One region of the Pseudomonas sp. Z8(2022) genome, then DNA from elsewhere that is predicted to be linked to it. Evidence: predicted binding sites of a transcription regulator. Region 1 holds the regulator's gene; the other holds the start of a gene.
What was found. The regulator FliA, encoded in region 1, starts transcription of late flagellar genes. The targets are predictions, from matches to a motif close to CTAAAGTTTNNNNNNNNNNNGCCGNTAA.
Positions count from the first base shown of each region.

Region 2: a site for FliA is predicted at 6,301-6,328, ahead of OEG79_RS07540 (methyl-accepting chemotaxis protein). Genes of this name have one in related genera too.

Region 1 covers NZ_CP107549.1:1,688,663-1,699,851, reverse strand. The annotation lists gene OEG79_RS08075 (flagellar motor protein) at 1-106, opposite strand, end outside; gene OEG79_RS08070 (protein-glutamate methylesterase/protein-glutamine glutaminase) at 132-1,268, opposite strand; gene OEG79_RS08065 (chemotaxis protein CheA) at 1,314-3,533, opposite strand; gene OEG79_RS08060 (protein phosphatase CheZ) at 3,546-4,334, opposite strand; gene OEG79_RS08055 (chemotaxis response regulator CheY) at 4,354-4,728, opposite strand; gene fliA (RNA polymerase sigma factor FliA) at 4,827-5,573, opposite strand; gene fleN (flagellar synthesis regulator FleN) at 5,570-6,400, opposite strand; gene flhF (flagellar biosynthesis protein FlhF) at 6,492-7,802, opposite strand; gene flhA (flagellar biosynthesis protein FlhA) at 7,814-9,937, opposite strand; gene flhB (flagellar biosynthesis protein FlhB) at 10,059-11,189, opposite strand, start outside.
Region 2 covers NZ_CP107549.1:1,579,546-1,590,734, reverse strand. The annotation lists gene OEG79_RS07550 (M48 family metalloprotease) at 1-1,009, shown strand, start outside; gene OEG79_RS07545 (NAD-glutamate dehydrogenase) at 1,107-5,948, opposite strand; gene OEG79_RS07540 (methyl-accepting chemotaxis protein) at 6,366-8,249, shown strand; gene OEG79_RS07535 (TRAP transporter substrate-binding protein) at 8,303-9,244, opposite strand; gene OEG79_RS07530 (5-oxoprolinase subunit PxpA) at 9,633-10,385, shown strand; gene OEG79_RS07525 (5-oxoprolinase subunit B family protein) at 10,382-11,095, shown strand; gene OEG79_RS07520 (biotin-dependent carboxyltransferase family protein) at 11,092-11,189, shown strand, end outside.

The DNA.
Region 1 (11,189 bases):
CCGCCGGGCCGTTGAGCAACGCCCCGGCGTTGCCGCCTTCCAGATAGTTGCCGCCCAGAATGGCAACGAACGCCAGGATGACGCCAATGAGGCTCAGTACATCCATGCGCATGTTCCCGAGTTGATCTTCGTCACTGGCAGGCCTCGGTCAGGTGTCGACCGATGTCATCGAGGCCATAGACCGCATCGGCCAGGTTGGCTTTGACCACCGCCATGGGCATGCCGTAGATGACACAACTGGCCTCGTCCTGTGCCCAGACCTGACTGCCGACCTGCTTGAGCATCCGCGCGCCCTCGCGACCGTCGGCGCCCATGCCGGTCAGCACCACGGCAAGGACCCTGTCGCCATAGGATTTGGCCGCGGAACCGAAGGTGATATCAACACAGGGCTTGTAGTTGAGGCGCTCGTCACCCGGCAGGATCTTCACCACACCGCGCGAGTCGACCATCATCTGCTTGCCGCCAGGCGCCAGCAGCGCCAGACCGGGACGCAGGATATCGCCATCCTCGGCTTCCTTGACCTGAATACGACACAGCTTGTCCAGACGTTCGGCGAAGGCCTTGGTGAAAGCGGCCGGCATGTGCTGGATCAGCACCAGGGGTGCCGGGAAATTGGCTGGCAATTGAGTCAACACACGCTGCAGCGCTACCGGCCCACCGGTGGAGGTGCCGATCGCCACCAGCTTGTAGGCCTTGCGCCTGGGCGCAGGCGATATCGCTGCTCCGCCGCCAGGCGCTGACGCGGAACGTGCAGGCGCAGCAGGAGCCGGCGCAGCAGGTCGTGTCGAAACGGCCGGACGACTACTCGGCGCCGTGCTCGGATTCGCCGCAGTCGGCGCCGGAGCCACTGCAGCCGAGCTGAAACGGCGGTTGCTGCGCGCGATGCTGTGCACCTTCTCGCACAGCATCTGCTTGACCTTCTCGGGGTTGCGCGAGATGTCCTCGAAGTTCTTCGGCAGGAAATCCACGGCGCCGGCGTCCAGTGCGTCGAGAGTCACACGGGCGCCTTCATGGGTCAGCGAGGAGAACATCAGTACCGGCGTCGGGCAACGCTGCATGATGTTTCGGACCGCAGTGATGCCGTCCATCATCGGCATCTCGTAATCCATGGTGATCACGTCGGGCTTGAGCGCCAACGCCTGATCGATGGCTTCCCGCCCGTTGGTGGCCGTGCCTACGACCTGAATGCTGGGGTCAGCAGACAGGATTTCTGAAACGCGCCGGCGGAAGAAACCGGAGTCGTCCACCACCAGAACCTTAACAGCCATACACACTCCTAGACGGCGCGACACCATGGCCCTCGCCGCGAAACATCAGAACCGTCGAGCGTAGCGCTTGAGCATGCTCGGTACGTCGAGAATCAATGCGATGCGTCCGTCGCCAGTGATCGTGGCACCAGACATCCCGGGCGTGCCTTGCAGCATCTTGCCCAGCGGCTTGATTACCACTTCTTCCTGCCCGACCAATTGATCGACGACAAAGCCGATGCGTTGGCTGCCAACGGTGAGGATCACCACATGGCCTTCACCCTGCCCCTCCTGGAATGCCTGCGGCACCAGCCAGCGCTTGAGGTAGAACAGCGGCAACGCCTTGTCGCGCACGATCACTACTTCCTGACCATCGACGACGTTGGTACGCGACAGGTCGAGGTGAAAGATCTCGTTGACGTTGACCAGCGGGAAGGCGAAGGCCTGATTCTCCAGCATCACCATCAGCGTCGGCATGATCGCCAGAGTCAGCGGCACCTTGATGACGATCTTCGAACCCTGGCCCTTCTGCGAGAACACGTTGACCGTGCCGTTGAGCTGGGAAATCTTGGTCTTGACTACGTCCATGCCGACGCCACGGCCAGACACGTCGGAAATCTCGGTCTTGGTCGAGAAGCCCGGGGCAAAGATCAGGTTGTAGCACTCGAACTCGTTGAGGCGGTCAGCCGCATCCTTGTCCAGCAGGCCTTTCTCCACGGCCTTGGCACGCAGCACATCGGCGTCCATGCCCTTGCCGTCGTCGCTGATGGTCAGCAGGATGTGGTCGCCTTCCTGCTCGGCCGACAGCACCACACGACCGGCACGGGCCTTGCCGGCCTTCTCGCGCTCTTCCGGGGTTTCCACGCCATGGTCGACGGCGTTGCGCACCAGGTGCACCAGCGGATCGGCCAGCGCCTCGACCAGGTTCTTGTCGAGGTCGGTTTCCTCACCCACCAGCTCGAGGTTGATTTCCTTCTTCAGGTTGCGCGCCAGGTCGCGCACCAGACGTGGGAAGCGGCCGAAGACCTTCTTGATCGGCTGCATGCGCGTCTTCATCACCGAGGTCTGCAGGTCGGCCGTCACCACGTCGAGGTTCGACACGGCCTTGGCCATGGCCTCGTCGCCGCTGTTGAGGCCCAGGCGAACCAGGCGGTTACGCACCAGCACCAGCTCGCCGACCATGTTCATGATCTCGTCGAGGCGTGCTGTATCGACCCGTACGGTGGTTTCTGCCTCACTTGCCGCAGGTGCCTTGTCGGCAGCCGGGGCCGGAGCGGCAGGACGGGAAGCAGCTGGCTCGGCCTTGGTCTTGGCCGCAGCAGGCTTGGCAGCCGGCGCAGCGGCCTTGGGCGTGACAACAGGATCTACCGCGGCTGCCGGCGCCGGCTCGCTAGGCGGCACGAACTTGCCCTTGCCGTGCAGCTGATCGAGCAGCGACTCGAACTCGTCGTCGGTGATTTCATCGCTGGCCGCTGCCGGCGTTGCCGCCGGGGCGGCTGGTGCAGCGGCTTCGGCCGCGCCCGAGAACTGGCCCTTGCCATGCAGCTGATCGAGCAGGGCTTCGAACTCATCGTCGGTGATTTCATCGCTGGCTGGTGCAGCCGCCGCAGGCGAAGCCGAAGCGGCAGCCACAGGCGCCTCGACCGTGCCGGTGAACTGCCCCTTGCCATGCAGCTGATCGAGCAGCGACTCGAACTCGTCGTCGGTAATTTCGTCGCTAGCGGTGTTGCCTTGCGCGCTCGCTTCGGCAGACGGCGCCTCACCCAGCGCGTCGAGCAGTTGTTCGAATTCGCTGTCGGTGATGTCGCCAGAGGAAACAGGTGCAGCAGCGGCCACAGGTTCCGGCTCGGGCTCCGGTGCGGTCTGCTGCACGGGTGCGGCAGGCGCTTCGCTGCCACCCGGTTCGGCCAGGCGAGACAGCGCGGCCAGCAGTTCGGGCGAGGCAGGGGTCGGCTCGCGGCGCTCACGCACCTCGCCGAACATCCCGTTCACAGCATCAAGAGCCTCGAGCACCACATCCATCAGTTCCGAATCGACGCGACGCTCACCCTTGCGCAGGATGTCGAAGACGTTTTCGGCGATATGGCAGCACTCCACCAGCTCGTTGAGCTGGAGGAAGCCTGCACCACCCTTGACGGTATGGAAACCGCGAAAGATGGCGTTGAGCAGGTTCATGTCGTCCGGTCGGCTTTCCAGCTCGACCAACTGTTCGGACAACTGTTCGAGAATCTCGCCGGCCTCTACCAGGAAATCCTGGAGAATCTCTTCATCGGCGCCGAAGCTCATATTGTGTGCTCCTTAGAACCCTAGACTGGACAGCAGGTCGTCGACATCGTCCTGACTGGAGGCGACGTCATCACGCTTATCGGCATGAATCTGCGGACCTTCACCCCGCGACGGCTCTTTTAATTTTTCCTGCTCTTTGCGCAACACTTCGTGGTCGTGCTGAATACCGGCAAAACGATCGACCTGACTCGCCATCAACATCAGCTTGAGCAGGTTGCTTTCCACTTCGGTCACCAACTGGGTGACTCGCTTGATCACCTGACCGGTGAGGTCCTGGTAGTCCTGTGCCAGCAGAATGTCGTTTAGATAACCTGAGAGCTTGGCGCCATCCCGTTCGCTACGGGCCAGGAACAGCTCGACTCGCTTGGCAAGCTCACGGAAGCCATCGGCGTCAATTTCGCGGCGCATGAAACGACCCCACTCGACGCTCAGACTCTGCGCCTCGTCGCTCATGTCGTTGACCAGCGGCGCGCTCTGCTCGACCAGATCCATGGTGCGATTGGCGGCCCTCTCGGTCATGGTCACGACATAGTTCAGGCGCTCGGTCGCGTCGGCGATCTGCGAAAGTTCCTGAGCATGGGGCATGCGCGCGTCAAGCTGAAAGTTGACGATGGCGTTGTGCAACTCACGGGTCAGCTTGCCGACTTCGTGATACAGCCCGCGGTCGCGGACCTTGTTGAGCTCGTTGATCAGTTGCACCGCGGCGCCGAAGTTACCTTGTTCGAGACTGTCGACCAGATCGCGGGCGTTGCTTTTCAGGGTCGACTCAAGGTCACCCATCGTAGAGTCATCGTGTTCCATAGCACCCTCGCGGCCGGCATCAGCCGTTAACCCGCTCGAAGATCTTCTCGATCTTTTCCTTCAGCACCTGAGCGGTGAAGGGTTTGACCACGTAGCCATTCACGCCGGCCTGGGCCGCCTCAATGATCTGATCGCGCTTGGCTTCGGCGGTCACCATCAGCACCGGCAGGTGCTTGAGGCGCTCATCGGCACGCACGGCACGCAGCAGGTCGATACCGGTCATGCCGGGCATGTTCCAGTCGGTCACCAGAAAGTCGAAGCTGCCGCTTTGCAGCATCGGCAAAGCCGAGGTGCCGTCGTCGGCTTCCGCGGTGTTGGTGAAACCCAAGTCCCGCAAGAGGTTCTTGATGATCCGTCGCATCGTCGAGAAATCGTCAACGATGAGGATTTTCATGTTCTTGTCCAAGTCGACCTCCGTACAGTCCCAAACGTATTGCGCTTGCAACTACGTCCTTTAATCGTGAAACCGTTTCTGCCTGCGAGTACGCCGCTTCAATTGGCGCGCCATTCACTCAGCCGCGAGCGCAAACGCGCCGCGCACTGGCTGTGCAACTGGCTCACGCGCGACTCGCTAACCCCCAGCACTTCACCGATTTCCTTCAAGTTCAGTTCTTCATCGTAATACAGCGCCAGCACCAGACGTTCGCGCTCCGGCAAGCCGGCGATGGCATCGGCCAAGGCCGCCTGGAAGCGTTCGTCTTCGAGGTCCCGCGAAGGTTCGAGGTGGGTGTGCGTGGCGTCTTCGTGCAGCCCGCCATGCTCGCCGTCCTGTAACAGGTCGTCGAAACTGAACAGGCGGCTGCCCAAAGTGTCGCCAAGAATGCCGTAGTAATCTTCCAGACTCAATTGGAGTTCGGCCGCAACCTCGTGATCTTTAGCGTCGCGTCCTGTTCTTGCTTCGACGGCACGAATGGCGTCGCTCACCATACGGCTGTTGCGGTGCACCGAACGCGGCGCCCAATCCCCCTTGCGCACCTCGTCGAGCATGGAGCCACGGATACGAATACCGGCGAATGTCTCGAAACTGGCACCCTTGCCGGCGTCGTATTTGCGCGAGGCTTCGAGCAGGCCGATCATGCCGGCCTGGATCAGATCATCGACCTGCACGCTGGCAGGCAGGCGCGCCAGCAGGTGGTAGGCGATGCGCTTGACCAACGGAGCGTAACGCTCGATCAGCTGATGCTGGGAGTCCTGCGCCTGAGCCTTGTTATACATACGAAGTCCAGAGGCTGCTGTCATACGGCCGAGTCTGCAGTCGGTTGCTGTACCAGACGCTCGACGAAAAACTCCAGATGGCCGCGGGGATTGGCCGGCAGCGGCCAGGTGTCAACTTTCTGAGCTATCGCCTTGAACGCCAGCGCGCATTTGGATCGCGGGAAGGCTTCATAGACTGCGCGCTGCTTCTGCACGGCCTTGCGCACGCACTCATCGTAGGGCACGGCACCGACGTACTGCAGGGCGACATCGAGGAAGCGATCGGTCACTTTGGTCAGCTTAGCAAAGAGATTGCGCCCTTCCTGCGGGCTGTGGGCCATGTTGGCCAGGACGCGGAAGCGGCTGATGCCGTGGTCACGATTGAGCAGTTTGATCAACGCATAGGCATCGGTGATCGAAGTGGGCTCATCGCACACCACCACAAGGATTTCCTGCGCGGCGCGCACGAAACTGACCACTGCATCGCCGATGCCGGCGGCGGTATCGATCACCAGCACATCGAGGTTTTCACTGATATCGCTGAAAGCCTGAATCAGACCGGCATGCTGCATCGGCGTGAGGCTGACCATGCTCTGCGTGCCGGATGCGGCCGGCACGATGCGAATGCCACCCGGTCCCTGCAGCAGGACATCGCGCAGATCGCATTCACCTGCAATGACATCGGCCAGCGTGCGCTTGGGCGTCAACCCCAGCAACACGTCGACATTGGCCAGCCCCAGGTCGGCATCCATCAACATCACCCGACGACCGAGATCGGCCAGGGCCATGGACAGATTCACCGACACATTGGTCTTGCCGACGCCACCCTTGCCGCCGGTCACCGCGATCACCTGTACGGGATGCATACCCATGTTTTCTTTACACCTTGTCTAACTTCGACTTGGCCATCAGGCCGTTCACTCCCGCGCCATATGCGCCAGAGGGTGCAACATTCTCGCCGCTTCAACCGGCTCGCTGCGCCGGGCTGTGGTAGAGGCCGGCGAACATCTGCGCCATGGCATCCTCACTCGGCTCCTCGGCAGCCTGCAGGCCTACCGCACGGCTGACCAGCTGATGACTGCGCGGTACCTGCAGATCGTCAGGAATCCGCGGGCCGTCCGTCACATAGGCTACCGGCAGTTGATGGCCTATAGCCAGACCCAAAACCTCGCCCAGGCTCGCGGCTTCATCCAGTTTCGTCAGTATGCAGCCTGCGAGGCCGCAGCGCTTGTAACTATGGTAGGCCGCCTTGAGCACTTGACTCTGACTTGTTGCAGCCAGAACCAGATAATTTTTCGCCTTGATGCGTGCCGAGGCGAGGCTTTCCAGTTGCAGACGCAGGGCCGGATCATTGCCCGGCAGCCCGGCAGTATCGATCAGCACCACGCGCTTCTTGGCCAGCGGCGCCAGGGCCTGCAGCAGAGACTGACCCGGATCGATCTGCGTCACCGATACACCAAGGATACGCCCCAAAGTCTTGAGTTGCTCCTGTGCGCCAATACGGAAGCTGTCCATACTCACCAGAGCGACCTGTTGCGCCCCGTACTTAAGCACATAGCGCGCGGCCAGCTTGGCCAGCGTGGTGGTCTTGCCCATGCCGGCCGGACCGACCAGAGCAATTACCCCACCCTCTTCCAGAGGCTCGACCTTGGGCGTCTTGATCGCGTGAGCCAGGTGCGCCAGAAGCATGCGCCAGGCCTGACGTGGCTCGGCCACACCGGCGACCTTGCCCAGCAATGCCTGCGACAGCTCGGCGGATAGCCCCATGCGCTGCAGACGGCGCCACAGATTGGCCTGCTGCGGACGGCGATTCTGCAACTGTCCCCAGGCGATGGAGCCCAGCTGCACCTCGATCAGCTCGCGCAGACCATGCAGTTCGAAGCGCATGGCATCCAGCGCGCGCGGGTCGACCGCCGGCGCGGCCGACGCTGCGACCTCGACCGGGCGCTGCGGCTTGACTGGCGTTACCGGGAGCTCGGGCGCCAGCAGCGATTCATTGGCGAACAGCTGACGGTCCTTGCCGGCGTCCTGTTCGGAGCGGGTGGCCAGCTCTGCCTGGGCGCTGACGATGCGCGCCTGAGTCTTGCGCAGTTCGGCCTCAAGCGCCGGGTTCGGGCGGACCGGCGTCGGCGCCTGGTAATCCAGGGCGGCAGTCAGCTCGACGCCACCGGCGACACGGCGGTTGCCGATGATCGAGGCGTCAGCGCCCAGTTCGTCACGCACCAGTTTCATGGCGGTCCGCATATCGGCGGCGAAGAAACGTTTGACCTGCATGACCCTCTACCTCAGTTCTGGCCGACCGTAGCGACTATGGTGACCTGCTTGTTGTCCGGAATTTCCTGGTACGCCAGCACGTGCATGCTGGGTACCGCCAGCCGCGCGAAGCGCGACAGCATCGCCCGAACCGGCCCGGCCACCAGCAGAATCACCGGCTTGCCGAGCATTTCCTGGCGCTGCGCCGCTTCCACCAGGGATCGCTGCAGCTTCTCGGCCATGCCCGGTTCGAGGAGGATGCCATCCTCGCTACCCTGACCGGCCTTCTGCAGACTGTTCAGCAAAATCTGTTCCAACCTTGGCTCAAGCGTGATGACAGGCAGCTCCGGCTCTAGTCCCACAATGCTTTGCACGATTGCACGGGCCAGCGACACGCGAACGGCAGCGACCATAGCGGCGGGATCTTGACTCTTGGGCGCGACGTTGGCGATGGCCTCGGCGATGGTGCGGATATCCCGTACCGGCACCTGTTCCTGCAGCAATGCCTGCAGCACCTTGAGCAGGGTCGACAGCGAAACCAGCCCGGGTACCAGCTCTTCGGCCAGCTTCGGCGAGCTCTTGGCCAGCAACTGCATGAGCTGCTGCACTTCCTCGTGCCCCAGCAGCTCATGGGCATGCTTGTGCAGGATCTGGTTGAGATGAGTGGCGACCACGGTACTGGCGTCGACCACGGTGTAACCGAGCGATTGCGCCTGGTCACGCTGAGTCGGGTCGATCCACACCGCCTCCAGCCCAAACGCCGGATCCTTGGCGGCGATGCCGTTGAGCGGGCCGAATACCTGCCCGGGATTGATCGCCAACTCACGGTCGGGGTAGACCTCGGCCTCGGCGACGCTGACGCCCATCAGCGTCAGGCGATAGGCATTGGGCGCCAGGTCGAGGTTGTCGCGGATATGCACCGATGGCATGAGAAAGCCCATTTCCTGCGACAGCTTTTTGCGCACGCCCTTGATCCGCGCCAGCAACTGGCCACCCTGGTTGCGATCGACCAGCGGAATCAACCGATAGCCCACTTCCAGGCCGACCATGTCGACCGGAGTGACGTCATCCCAACCCAGCTCCTTGACCTCCTGCGCCTTCTGCGCCGGAATCAGTTCCTGCTGACGCTGCACTTCCTGCTGCTCCACCTCTTGAGCCCTGCGCTTCTTGTTAGCGATCCAATAGGCGCCACCAGCAGCGATCAGGCCCAGGCCGATGAAGGATATATGCGGCATACCCGGCACCAGCCCCATGACGATCAGGATGAGCGCCGCTACGGCCAGAGCACGCGGCGAAGCGAACATCTGCCGGTTGACCTGCTGGCCCATGTCCTCGGAGCTGGATACGCGGGTAACCATGATGGCTGCGGCGGTGGACAGCAGCAGCGAAGGAATCTGCGCGACCAGGCCATCACCGATCACCAACAGCGCGTAGATCTTGCTCGCATCGGCAAAGCTCAGGCCATGCTGCAGCATGCCGATGGCCATGCCGCCGATCAGGGTGACGAACATGATCAGCAGACCAGCGATGGCATCGCCACGAACGAATTTGCTGGCACCGTCCATCGAACCGTAGAAGTCGGCCTCCTGGGCAACCTCCGCACGACGCTTCTTGGCCTCGGCCTGATCGATCAAACCGGCGTTCAGGTCTGCGTCGATGGCCATCTGCTTGCCGGGCATGGCGTCGAGGGTGAAACGCGCGCTGACTTCGGAAATCCGTCCGGCACCCTTGGTGACGACCACGAAGTTGATGATAACCAGGATGGCGAAGACCACCACACCGACCACGTAGTTACCGCCGATCACCACCTCACCGAAGGCCTGGATTACCTTGCCCGCGGCGTGCGGGCCTTCCTGGCCGTGCAGCAGCACGACGCGAGTTGAGGCGACGTTGAGCGCCAGGCGCAACAGGGTGGCCACCAGCAGGATGGTGGGGAATACGGCGAAGTCCAGCGGGCGTAGCGCGTAGACGGCGACCAGCAGCACGACGATGGACAAGGCGATGTTGAACGTGAACAGGGTGTCGAGCAGCAGCGGCGGCACCGGCAGCGTGACCATGCCCAGCAGCGCCAGCAACAGCAGCGGGATACCCAGGCTGCCCTGGCGCAGCCCGGCCAGGTTGCCACGAGCGTCCCCGATGATTTGCGAGCGGTTGATATTGAATGCCACGTGACGACCCCAGCCAATTCAATCTTTTGACGCTGACATGCGCCTTGCAAGGGTTATGGCAAGAAGCGTTCCAGAAACGCGGGAGTGGACGAAAACAGCATTACGAGGGTTATGAGTCGCGACGCAAATCCGGCGGAATCGGCAGATCGGGCAACGGCCCCGGCCGCTTGCCCTTGCCGGCACGGTACTGACGTAGCTGGTAGACGTAGGCCAACACCTGCGCCACGGCGAGATACAGACCGGCGGGGATTTCCTGGTCCAGCTCGGTGGAGTAGTACACGGCCCGCGCCAGCGCCGGCGATTCCAGCACCATCACCTGATGCTCCTGGGCGATCTCGCGGATCTTCAACGCCAGGAAGTCGCCGCCCTTGGCCAGCAGCAGCGGCGCGCCGCCCTTCTCGGGGTCGTACTTGAGCGCCACGGCGAAGTGCGTCGGGTTGGTGATCACCACATCGGCCTCCGGCACGGCCTGCATCATGCGCCGCTCGGCCATCTCCCGTTGCAACTGACGAATACGCCCCTTGACCTCCGGCTTGCCCTCGGTGTCCTTGTACTCGTCGCGCACTTCCTGCTTGGTCATCTTCAACTTGTTCTTGTGGCTCCACAGCTGGAACGGCACGTCCACCGCCGCGATCAGGATCAACCCGCACGACAGCCACAGCGCGCTCCAGCCCACCACCTGCAAGCTATGCAGGATGGCGGGTTCGACCGGCTCGTTGGCAATGGCCAGCAAATCGTCCTGATCCACCGAAAGCACCAGAAGCGCCACCGCGAGAATGACCAGAAACTTGGCCAGCGCCTTGATCAGCTCGACCAGGGCCTGAACCGAGAACATGCGCTTGAGACCTGCCAGCGGGTTCATTCGGCTGGCCTTGGGCTGCAGCGCTTCAGCCGAGAACAGCCAGCCGCCCAGGGCAATCGGGCCGGCGATGGAGGCGATCAGCAAGGCGATCAGGAACGGCTGTACCGCCAGCAACGCTTCCTTGCCCGAGGCCAGCAGGTGAAGCGCCATGCTGCGCTCGCTCATCAGCACCTCACGCGGCAAGCTGAAATTGCCGCGCATGATTTCCATCAGCACATTGCCCATATAGGCGCCGAAGATAATCAGGGCCACGGTGCCGGTGAGGGTCACCGCCAGGGTGTTGAGCTCCTTGGACCGGGCGATCTGGCCTTTCTTGCGCGACTCTTCAAGTCGCTTGCTTGTGGGTTCCTCGCTCTTGTCGGCGCCGCTCTCGCTCTC
Region 2 (11,189 bases), 110 kb from region 1:
GGCACAGCAGCGCATGCAGTTGCCGCTGATGGCTGCGATGCTTGCGGGTATCGTCGCCGCGGCGGCAGGCGCCGGCGACGCCGGTATTGCCACCATCATGTCGACCCAGGCCGCAGCCATTCAGGAGCAGCGGCGCTTCTCCCGGCAGAATGAACAGGAAGCCGACCGCATCGGCCTGGTCAACCTGGAAAAGGCCGGCTACGACCCGCGCGCCATGCCGCTGATGTTCGAGCGCCTGATGCGTCAGTATCGCTATGACGCCAAGCCGCCGGAGTTCCTGCTGACTCACCCGGTGTCCGAGTCGCGTATCGCCGATACCCGCAACCGCGCCGAGCAATACCCGGCCAAGGGTCGCGAAGACAGCCTGCGCTACCAGTTGATGCGCGCCCGCGTGCAGCTGATCTACGAAGAAACGCCAGGCGTCGCGGCCAAGCGTTTCCGTGCCATGCTCGATGAGAACCCCGGGCTCGATGCCGCACGCTACGGCCTGGTTCTGGCCCAGATGAAAACCGGCCAGCTTGCCGAGGCCGGCGAGACCCTGGCCCCGCTGCTGAGCAAGGCCCCGGACGACATCACCTACAACCTGGCGCAGATCGAGCTGGATATGGCGGCCAATCGGCTGGACGCCGCCGAGCGCCGTCAGCAGCGCCTGTTCTCTCTCTATCCGAGCAACTTCCCGCTGCAGCAAACGCAGGTCGACCTGCTGCTCAAGCAGCAACGCATTGCCGATGCAGAACGCGCCCTGGACAACATGCTCAAGAGCCGCGCCAAGGATCCGGACGTCTGGTATCAGGTCGCCGAGGTACGCGGCCTGAGCGGCAATACCATCGGTCTGCACCAGGCACGCGCGGAGTTCTTCGCCCTGGTCGGCGACTACAACCAGGCCATCGAGCAGCTGGACTTCGCCAAGCGCCGCGCCAGCAACAACTTCCAGTTGGCCTCGCGCATCGATGCCCGTCAGCGCGAACTCGCCGAAGAGAAGCGTCTGGTCGAGCAGATGTTGCGCTGACCGGGCATCAGCCGGCAGCGGCATACAGGCCGATGAATACAGCGCAGCAAAAGAAAAAGCCCCGCATCTGGCGGGGCTTTTCTTTTCAGCGGACGGATCAGGCGCTTTGCGCCAGATCCATCAGCTCGCGGTTGGCCACTGCGTACATGGCGTAGTCGGTACCGGTTGCCGAGCGCAGCTCAGCCAGCATCGCCTTCCAGCGATCGACCAGACGTTGATGCTGGTCGAGCCACAGCGCCACACGGGCCTCGATTTCCTGCGGCCCTTCGGCCATCTGCAGCACCGACACGGTGATCGCACGCTGCTGCCAGTCGAGATCGTCACGGAAGGCTTCGCGAGCCAGCGCCTGCCAGTTGTTTTCCACCGGCAGGTTGGTGATCTGCTGCAGATACCAGGACAGCTCCAGAGAGCCGCCAACCGCGAAGTAGGCGGTGGCCACTTCGCTGGCATCCTTGCCGGTGACGTCCGCCGCTTCGATGATCGGCAGCAGCGTGTACAGATGACTGGTGCCAGCGACAACGCGCGCCAGTTCTTCCGGCGTTCCGGCCTCGACGAAGCTCTGGTAGCGCGCCAGCCACTGTTCGCGGGCCGGGCCTTCGAGCAGCTCGTCCAGACGACCGACCAGCGCTTCGATGCGCGGTGCGAAGTGCGCGACGTCGCGGGCGGCGTCCAGCTCGTTGCGGCGGCTGCGCAGGAACCAGCGGGTGGCGCGACGGCCCAGACGCATCAGCTCGTCCATCAGCTGCAGTTGCAGCTCGGCCGGCACCTTGTAGTCCAGCGCCTCGATCTGTGCCCACCAGTGCGGCAGGCGGAACAGGTCACGGACGATCACATAGGCGCCAGCGACATTGGCCGCGCTCATGCCGGTGGACTCCTTCAAACGCTGCACGAAGGTGATGCCCATGTGGTTGACCAGATCGTTGGCGATCTGCGTGCTGACGATTTCGCGCTTGAGGCGGTGACGACGCATGGCGTCGCCGAACTTCTCGGTGAGGATCGCCGGGAAGGCGGTTTCCATCTCGCGCGCCAGGTAGTCGTCGTCCGGCACCAGGGATTTGAGCAGCGACTCCTTGAGGTCGATCTTGCTGTAGGAGATCAGCACCGACAGTTCCGGCCGGGTCAGGCCCTGACCGTTGGCAGCACGCTCGTTCAGCTCCTCGTCCGACGGCAGGAACTCCAGCGCGCGGTCCAGCTTGCCGGCACTCTCCAGCGCGTTCATCAGGCGTTTGTACTCGCCGACACGCTCGCGGGCGCGGCGCTCGGCCAGCGACAGCGCCTGGGTCTGCTTGTAGTTGTTGCCCAGCACCAGCTCGGACACATCGTCGGTCATCTCGGCCAGCAGCTTGTTGCGCTGCTTCTCGGTCATGTCACCGCCAGAGACGATCTCGCCGAGCAGGATCTTGATGTTCACCTCATGGTCGGAGCAGTCCACGCCACCGGCGTTGTCGATGAAGTCGGTATTGCTGGCACCGCCATGCAGGCCGAACTCGACGCGACCGAGTTGGGTCATGCCCAGATTGCCGCCCTCGCCCACCACCCTGGCGCGCAGTTCGCGGCCATCGACGCGCAGCGCGTCATTGGCCTTGTCGCCGACATCGGCATGGCTCTCCCTGCTGGACTTCACATAGGTGCCGATGCCGCCGTTCCAGATCAGGTCAACCGGGGCCTTGAGCAACGCGTTGAGCAGCTCGGTGGGCGCCAGCTTGTCGGCAGTGATGTCGAAGCGCGCCTTCATCTGCGGAGTAATGGCGATGCTCTTGGCGCTGCGCAGGAAGATGCCGCCACCCTCGGAGATCAGCGAGGCATCGTAGTCTGCCCAGCTGGAGCGTGGCAGTTCGAACAGACGCTTGCGCTCGGCAAAGCTCCTGGCCGCATCCGGGTTCGGGTCGATGAAGATGTGCAGGTGGTTGAAGGCTGCCACCAGTTGCAGCTTGTCCGACAGCAGCATGCCGTTGCCGAACACGTCACCGGCCATGTCGCCGATGCCGATCACGGTGACGTTGTCCTGCTGCACGTCGATGCCGCGTTCGCGGAAATGACGCTGCACCGAGACCCAGCCGCCCTTGGCGGTAATGCCCATGCCCTTGTGGTCATAACCAGCCGAGCCGCCGGAAGCAAAGGCGTCGCCGAGCCAGAAACCGTACTCGGCAGCGATGCCGTTGGCAATGTCGGAGAAGGTCGCCGTGCCCTTGTCCGCCGCTACCACCAGATAGGGGTCATCGGCATCATGGCGCACCACGTTCTGCGGCGGTACCACCTCGCCATCCTTGAGGTTGTCGGTGATATCCAGCAGGCCGCTGATGAAGATGCGGTAGCAGGCGATGCCCTCGGCCATCACCTCGTCACGCGAGCCACCGACCGGCATCCTGCGCGGCACGAAACCGCCCTTGGCGCCCATCGGCACGATCACCGCGTTCTTCACCTGCTGCGCCTTGACCAGGCCGAGCACTTCGGTACGGAAGTCCTCTTCGCGATCCGACCAGCGCAACCCGCCGCGGGCGACGTCACCGAAGCGCAGGTGCACGCCTTCGACACGCGGGCTGTAGACGAAGATCTCGAACTTCGGCACCGGTCGCGGAATGTCCGGAATCAGGCGAGGGCTGAGCTTGAAGCTGAAATAGGGCTTGGCCGCGCCATTGGCATCGGTCTGGAAGAAGTTGGTGCGCAGGGTCGCCTTGATCAGGTCCAGATAGCGACGCAGGATGCGGTCTTCGTTGAGCACCGCGACGTTGTCCAGTGCAGCCAGAATGGCCTGTTCGAGCTTCTGCTGCTTGTCCTCCAGATCCTCGGCGGTGAGCTTGCGCGCGAGGTAGAAGCGAGTGCGGAACAGACGCACCAGCTCCCTGGCGATATCGGCGTGGTTGAGCAGGGTCGAGGCGATGTAGCTGAGGTCGAAGCCCAGGCGAATCTGCTTCAGATAACGGGCGTAGGCACGCAGCAGCGCCACGTCGCGCCAGGGCATGGCGGCGGTCAGCACCAGGCGGTTGAACGCATCGTTCTCGGCATCGCCGCCGACGATATGGATGAAGGCATCCTGCAGGGTGTCGTTGAGCTGCTGGATATCGACATCCAGACCTTCGGCGTAGGTGAAGGCGAAATCGTGAATCCAGAACTCGCGGCCATCGGCGCGGCGCAGCTTGTAGGGGAACTCGCCAAGCACGCGCAGGCCGAGGTTTTCCAGAATCGGCAGCACGTCGGACAGCGGTAGCGGCGTGTCGGCGTGATACAGCTTGCAATGCAGTTGCTGATCGCCGTGTACCAGCGGCTGGTAGAAGCTCATCACCAGCGGCTTGTCGTTGCTCAGACTGAGCAGGTGCTGCATGTCCACCACTGCCGAATGCGGGGCGAAACGTTCGCGGTAACCGGCCGGGAAGCCGCCCGGGAACTCGGCCAGCACGTTGGTGCCCTGGGCTTCACCGAGGCTTTCCACCATCAGGCTGGCGTAGTCGTCCTTCCACGAACGGCAGGCCTGGATGACTTCCTTCTCCAGACGCACCGGGTCGATCTGGGTCTTGTTCTTCGGATCGACGCGCAGGATGAACTGCACCCGCGCCAGCACCGACTCGGAGAAGAAGGTCCAGAACTCGCAATCGGTGGCCTGCAGGCGCTCCATCAGCACCTGCTGGATCTTCATCCGGGTTTCGGTGGAATAGACATCACGCGGCACGTAGGCCAGGCAGTAGCAGAAGCGCCCGTAGGGATCGCGGCGCAGGAACACGCGGATCTTGTTGCGCTCCTGGATCTGCACGATGGCCAGTGCGGTGTTGAACAGGTCGTCCACCGGCGTCTGGAACAGATCGTCGCGCGGCAGCACTTCCAGCACCTGGGCCAGTTCCTTGCCGAGGTGGGCGCTGCTGTCGAAGCCCGAACGCTGTTTGATCACGTCCACCTTGCGGCGGATATAGGGGATGTTCCACACGCTTTCCGCGTACACCGCCGAGGTGTACAGGCCCATGAAGCGGCATTCCTTGACCACGTTGCCCTTGGCATCGAGCTCGCGGATGGAAACGAAATCCGGGTAGGCCGGACGGTGCACCCGGCTCGGCACTGCGGCCTTGGCGAAGGACAGCAGCTGCGGTTCGCGCAGGTAGGCCACCGCCTCCGGCTCGATATGCAGTTCTTCGGCGGACAAGCCGGTGCGCAGGCGCTTGGACAGACCCAGCAGGGATGCTTCGTCATAGACCATGGTGCCGCCATCGGCGCTCGGCGCGACGGTGAACTCCTCGTATCCGAGGAAGGTGAAATGGTTGTCCAGCAGCCAGTTCAGGTAGACCTTGATTTCGTCCAGCTCGGTCTTGTCCACCTTGAGCCTGGCGCGATCCAGCCAGGCCAGCAGCTCGCGCGCCTTGGCCTTCATCGGCTGGAAGTCGGCGACGCACATGCGCACGTCGCCGAAGACTTCGTGAATGGCCTTCTCCAGGGTTTTCAGTTCGGCAGCGCTGGAGCAGCGGTCGATCTCCAGGAACATCAGCGCTTCTTGCAGCACGCCCTCGCCCTGGGTGCCGCGCGGCAGGATCTCCAGCAACTGGCCATTCTGGTCACGGCGTACGCTGAATACGCTGTTTTGCAGGGTGTGGATGCTGTAGCCGTGGCGGTTCAGCTCCATGCGCACGGAATCGACCAGGAACGGAATATCGCCATGGAGGATTTCCACCGCGGTATGGGTGGACTGCCAGCCGTGCTTCTCGTAGTCGGGGTTGAAGGCACGCACCTGCGGCCTGGCCTGATCGAACTGATCCAGCATGCGCCAGGCCGACAGGGTACAGCCGACCAGGTCGGACAGACGTCTCTGGGTCAATTCTTCGAGTGCGATGATGCCGAAGAACTGTTCGGCGAAAAGGGCTACTTGTGGCAGCGCCTGCTCACTCACGTGCTGTGCCAGGGCCGCTTGCAGTTGGTGCTGGAAGTCGGCTTTGCTGGCCGCCGTAAAGAACGCCATGGTTTTGCTCCATTTGGCTGGTGGTTCGACAGGAGGTCTGGATCGCTGTCGCCGGGTGTTAGTTCAACGTTAGTCCATGAAACGGCAATGACACCTGCAAGTCGCACGAGGACCAGCGTGAAGGAAGCGACCGACCGGTCACACATGGCCAACGAGCTTAACGAGGGCCCGAGCGGGTCGCTTGCGGCGCTGCGACATTTTCTTTCAAGGCTGCACCGAGGCGGTGCATGCGGAAGTGCGCCTGGTGCCTGACGCAGAGCCCTGCCTACCCCTCGCTAGTATTTGGTGAAAGGCAAAAGCGAGTTCAACCTCAAGCCAAATGTAAAAGGTGTCTTTTGGCCATAGACTTTCCTTAAAGTTGTATGACAACTTGCCGATCCCTGAGAATCATCCCGTAGAAGATGGCGAGGCGTTATCGTGAGCTTTTTACTGTCCTGGCAACAAAAATTCCGCGCACTTATCGCGCTCACCCTGATCAGTCTGATCCTCATGGCAGCGGCCTCTCTATGGGCCAGCCACAGCCTCAGCAGTGCATTACAGGCAAGGGAACAAGCGGCAGCCTATGCCGGTGCCAGTACCGAGCTGATGAACCACTGGTGGCGGCAGAACGCCGCGCGCCAGCAGATCACCCCTGATCGGCTGGAGGCGTTCAACAACGGCCTCGGTGAACTGCAAGAACTCGTCGGACAACTGTTGACACAAGCCCAGGCACTGGGAGACGACGTCACCCTGCAGCACGCCCAGCAGATTCAGACAGTGCTGCTTGAAGAACTGGCCCAGCAACGCCAGTGGCTGAATCTCAATCAGGCGCTGGGGCTGACGCCATTCGAGGGCCAGCGCAAGACGCTGAGCGAGAAAGGCAAGGCACTGGAAGCGATCAGCTTCGACTTGATCAAACCCTTCATCGCCGGTGCCCTGAGCAGTCAGCGTGACTATCTATCGACCTTCGATCCGGCGTTCGCCCAGATGACCCTGACGGCTATCGACAAGCTGCAGGAGCAGATTACAGACCTGGAATGGCAGGACACGCCGATCGGCAAGAACGTACAGGGCTTCGCCCAGGCCTTCGCCGATGCCAACGGCAACATCGAACGCATCAACGCGACCAATCAGCGCCTGCGCCAGCTGGGCGAACAACTGCAGACGCGTATCGATGAGCAGGCGCAGGCGCTGCAAAGTGGCCTGTTGCTGCGCCGCACCCAGGAGGCGGAACAGGCGCGCCTGTCGGCGCTGTGGATGATGGGGCTGAGTTTCCTCGCCGTCGCCGCCCTGCTCTGCTTCACCCTGCTGCAAGCCTCGCGCACCCTGGTCACACGCCTGCGCAACGTCATTCAGTTGCTCAGCAAGGTCGCCTCCGGCGATCTCACCGGCAAGTTGCCCGTGGGCCGCAATACCAACGACGAGTTCAACCAGTTGGCCGATTCGGCCAACCGCATGATTCAGGGCATCGGCGGTATCGTCGCCGAAGTGGTACGTGCCAACGCCGAGCTGAGCCGCCTGCACAACCACCTGGGCGATGCCATGCGCCAGCTGGGCGACAACAGCACCCAGGTGGAAATGCAGACCGAGCAGGCCGCCTCGGCCTCGCATCAGATCAGCGCCACCCTCAACGACATGGCGCAACGTACGGCCGAAGTCGGCAGCGCCACCACCAGTGCCTACGATGCCGCACGCAACGGCGGCGAGGTGATAGCCGCCAGCGTCGACAGCATGAGCCGCCTGGCGCAGCTGATTCAGGACACCCACAGCCAGGTCGACGCACTCGGCCAGAGCAGCACCCGGGTCAGCGGCATCGTCGACGTGATCAACAGCCTCGCCGATCAAACCAACCTGCTCGCGCTCAACGCGGCCATCGAGGCGGCCCGTGCCGGGGAAGCCGGTCGCGGGTTCTCGGTGGTAGCCGATGAGGTACGCTCCCTGGCACAGAAGACGGTCGCGGCAACTACCGACATCAGCGCCATCGTCAGTGAATTCCAGCAACAGACCCGACACATGCATCAGCTGATGAGCAACGGCCTGAATCTCGCGGCAGACAGCGAACGGCATGCGGCTCAGGTGGCGGATGCGATCACCTCCATCACCTCGGCGATGGAGCGGCTGACCGGCGAAATGAATCAGGTCGTGGTCGCCATCGAGGAAGTCTCCACCACCACCGAGGACATCGCCGACAAGATGGAAACCATCCACGTGCATACCGGGCAGAGCAAGGACCTGCGTCATACGCTGGGCGATCACACCGAGGGGCTGTCGTCCCAGGTCGATGCACTGGGGCGCAGCGCCAGCCAGTTCCGCCTGGCTTGAATAAAGCGAGTGCCCGTTCGGCATACCCCCGACCGGGCACTCTTGCTGGCAGGCTAACGTGACTGCCCGTCGAGATACGTCTCGATGATCTGCGCATGCTCCTTGCCGGCACGCGCCAACCACTCCTCGGTGATCTGCTGACCGACGTCGGTCAGCTCCCGGCGCAGTCGCGGATTGATGTCCTGCACGACAGTAACACCACGCCTGGCGAGCATTCGCGTCTGGTAGCCAGTCAAGGCCCAGGACAACTCCCAACCAGCCCGTTCGGCGCGCTCGCCGGCATGCATCAGCGCATGGCGCTGAGCTTCGGGTAGGCGCTGGAAGGCACGCTCGTTGACGATAACGATGTTCTTCGGAATGAAGGCACGAACGTCGTAGAAGTGCGAGACGAAGTCCCATGCGCGCAGGTCCATGCCGGTCGCGCTGGAGGTGAGCATGATGTCTACCTGCCCCTCACGAAAAGCCTGCGGCACATCCTCGGTATTGATGATCGTGGGCTGAGCATGGAGCAAGTGAGCCAGACGAGAGATGGTCGGATTGTAACTGCGAAAGCGCAGGTCGCGGACATCCTCGACAGCCCGCAGCGGGCGATTGCTGAACAGGCTCTGCGCAGGCCATGGCACGGCGTAAACCAGGCGTACACCATCGGCCAGCAGGCGTCGCTCTACGGCAGCTCGGCTCGCAGCCCAGAGCTGGCGTGCCTGCTCATAATCAGTGGCGAGAAACGGCAGGCTGTCCAGCTCGTAGATCGGGTCTTCATTGCCCAGCGCAGACATGAACACATCGCCGATCTGAATATCACCACGGCTTACCGCCGCCTTCACTTCCAAGCGTGGATACAAGGTGGAATTGGGGTGAACACGAATGTTCAACTGACCGTTGGTGGCCTGGCGAACATTCCTGGCAAAATCCACAGCCACGCGGCTGATGAAATTGCCGGCGGGCTGCTCCACCGACATCGACCAGCGTTCGCTGCCGTGCACGGGCAGAGCCATGGGTACAACGACGAGCAAGGCGCAGAACGCAGACAGGCAAGGTACGGTCTTCATTGGGATACCCCCGTGGACTGGTAAGCAAGTACCGAGGCGACTCGAAAGGAACGCAAAAGCCCCCGGTGCGGGACACACCGGGGGTACGCCAGAATGGCGTCAGGGAGCGTTCACCCAACTCACTGTCGAGCCCGTCAGCGGCTACTGTCCAACGGGAAAAACCGGCGCCTGGTGATAGGAAAATCCGATGCCGGCCACCATCAGCTTTTCCTATCTCCAGCGGCTGTATTTATTAGTTGGACGCCTCCGGCCAGCGCCGGAAGAATGAAGCCATTCCCAGAACAGCTCAAAGCTGTCCGACCACATCCATGCACGTCATGATTAGGATGCTCACTTGAACAGCCTGCTTTTGAATTGCGACATCGGTGAAAGCTTCGGCGCCTGGACCATGGGCCTGGACGCCGAGGTCATGCCCTATATCGACTGCGCCAACATCGCCTGCGGCTTTCATGCCTCGGACCCCAGCGTGATGCGCAAGACTGTGGCCCTGGCCGTGGCCCACGACGTGCGCATCGGCGCACATACCGCCTATCAGGACCTGGTCGGCTTCGGCCGCCGCTCTATGGATTGCACTCCGCAGGAAATCGAAGACCTGATGCTCTACCAGATCGGTGCGCTGGAAGGAATCTGCCGTAGCCAAGGCACCCACGTCAGCTACGTCAAGCCGCATGGCGCGCTTTATCAGGACATGATGCGCAAACCCGCTACCCTGCGCGCGGTGATGAGTGCCGTAGCCAAGTACAACCACCACCTTCCGCTGATGCTGATGTGCACTCGCGACAACAGCGCGGCGCAGGCGATGGGCGATGAATTCGGCCTTACCCTGTGGTTCGAAGCGTTCGCCGACCGTGCCTACGATTCCGAAGGTTTCCTGGTCAGCCGCAGTCTGCCGGGCGCCGTGCATCACGACAGCGAGGTGATCGTCAGCCAGGCGGTCACTCTTGCGCGTGGCGAGGCGCTGCAGGCAAGCGACGGCAGCGCGCTGCATCTGAACGCGCAGACTCTGTGCGTGCATGGCGACAACGCCAGTTCGGTCGCGGCAGTACAACGTATTCGACAGGCCTTCGACGGGCTGGCACTGGCATGAAGAGGCCCAATGTCCGGCTGGAAGTTGCCGGGATCGACAGCCTGATACTGCGTCTGTTCGACCATATCGATGAAGCCAACATGCCGTGGATGCTGGCGGCGCGCGCACGTCTGCAGGAGGCATTCGGCAGTGCACTGCTGGATCTGGTGCCCTCCTACACCACGCTGCTGCTGCACTACGACCTGTGCCAGCTCGATGGCGCTCAGGCGCGGGCAAAGGTCGCCGAGGCGCTCGATGGCTTGCAGCCTGCCGATCTGCAGGGTGGTCGCGAGCACCAGTTGCCCACCTGGTACGACCGCAGCGTCGGGCCCGAGCTGCAACTGCTGGCGCAGCGCAGCGGGCTGAGCGAGGCCGAGGTTATCGCCCGGCATAGCGGCCATGCCTATCAGGTATTCGCGCTGGGTTTCGCCCCCGGCTTCGCCTTCATGGGCCTGGTCGAGGAAATCCTCGCCGCACCGCGCCTGAGCACGCCGCGCAAGCGCATCGCGGCCGGCAGCGTCGGTATCGCCGAACGGCAGACGGCTGCCTACCCGGTGGTTTCGCCCGGCGGCTGGAACCTGATCGGGCGCACCCCGGTTCGCCTGTTCGGTGGTGATATCGAGGGTTACAGCCTGCTGCAGCCCGGTGACCGGGTACGTTTCGTGCCCATCGAACGTGCCGAATTCATCCGCCTGGGTGGTGACGACAGCCCTCTGGAGGGCAGCCAATGAGCGCTATCGACGGCGGCCTGCGGGTATTGCGCAGCAGCCCCTTCATTCAGCTGCAGGACGGCGGCCGTTTCGGCGTGCGTCACCTTGGCGTGAC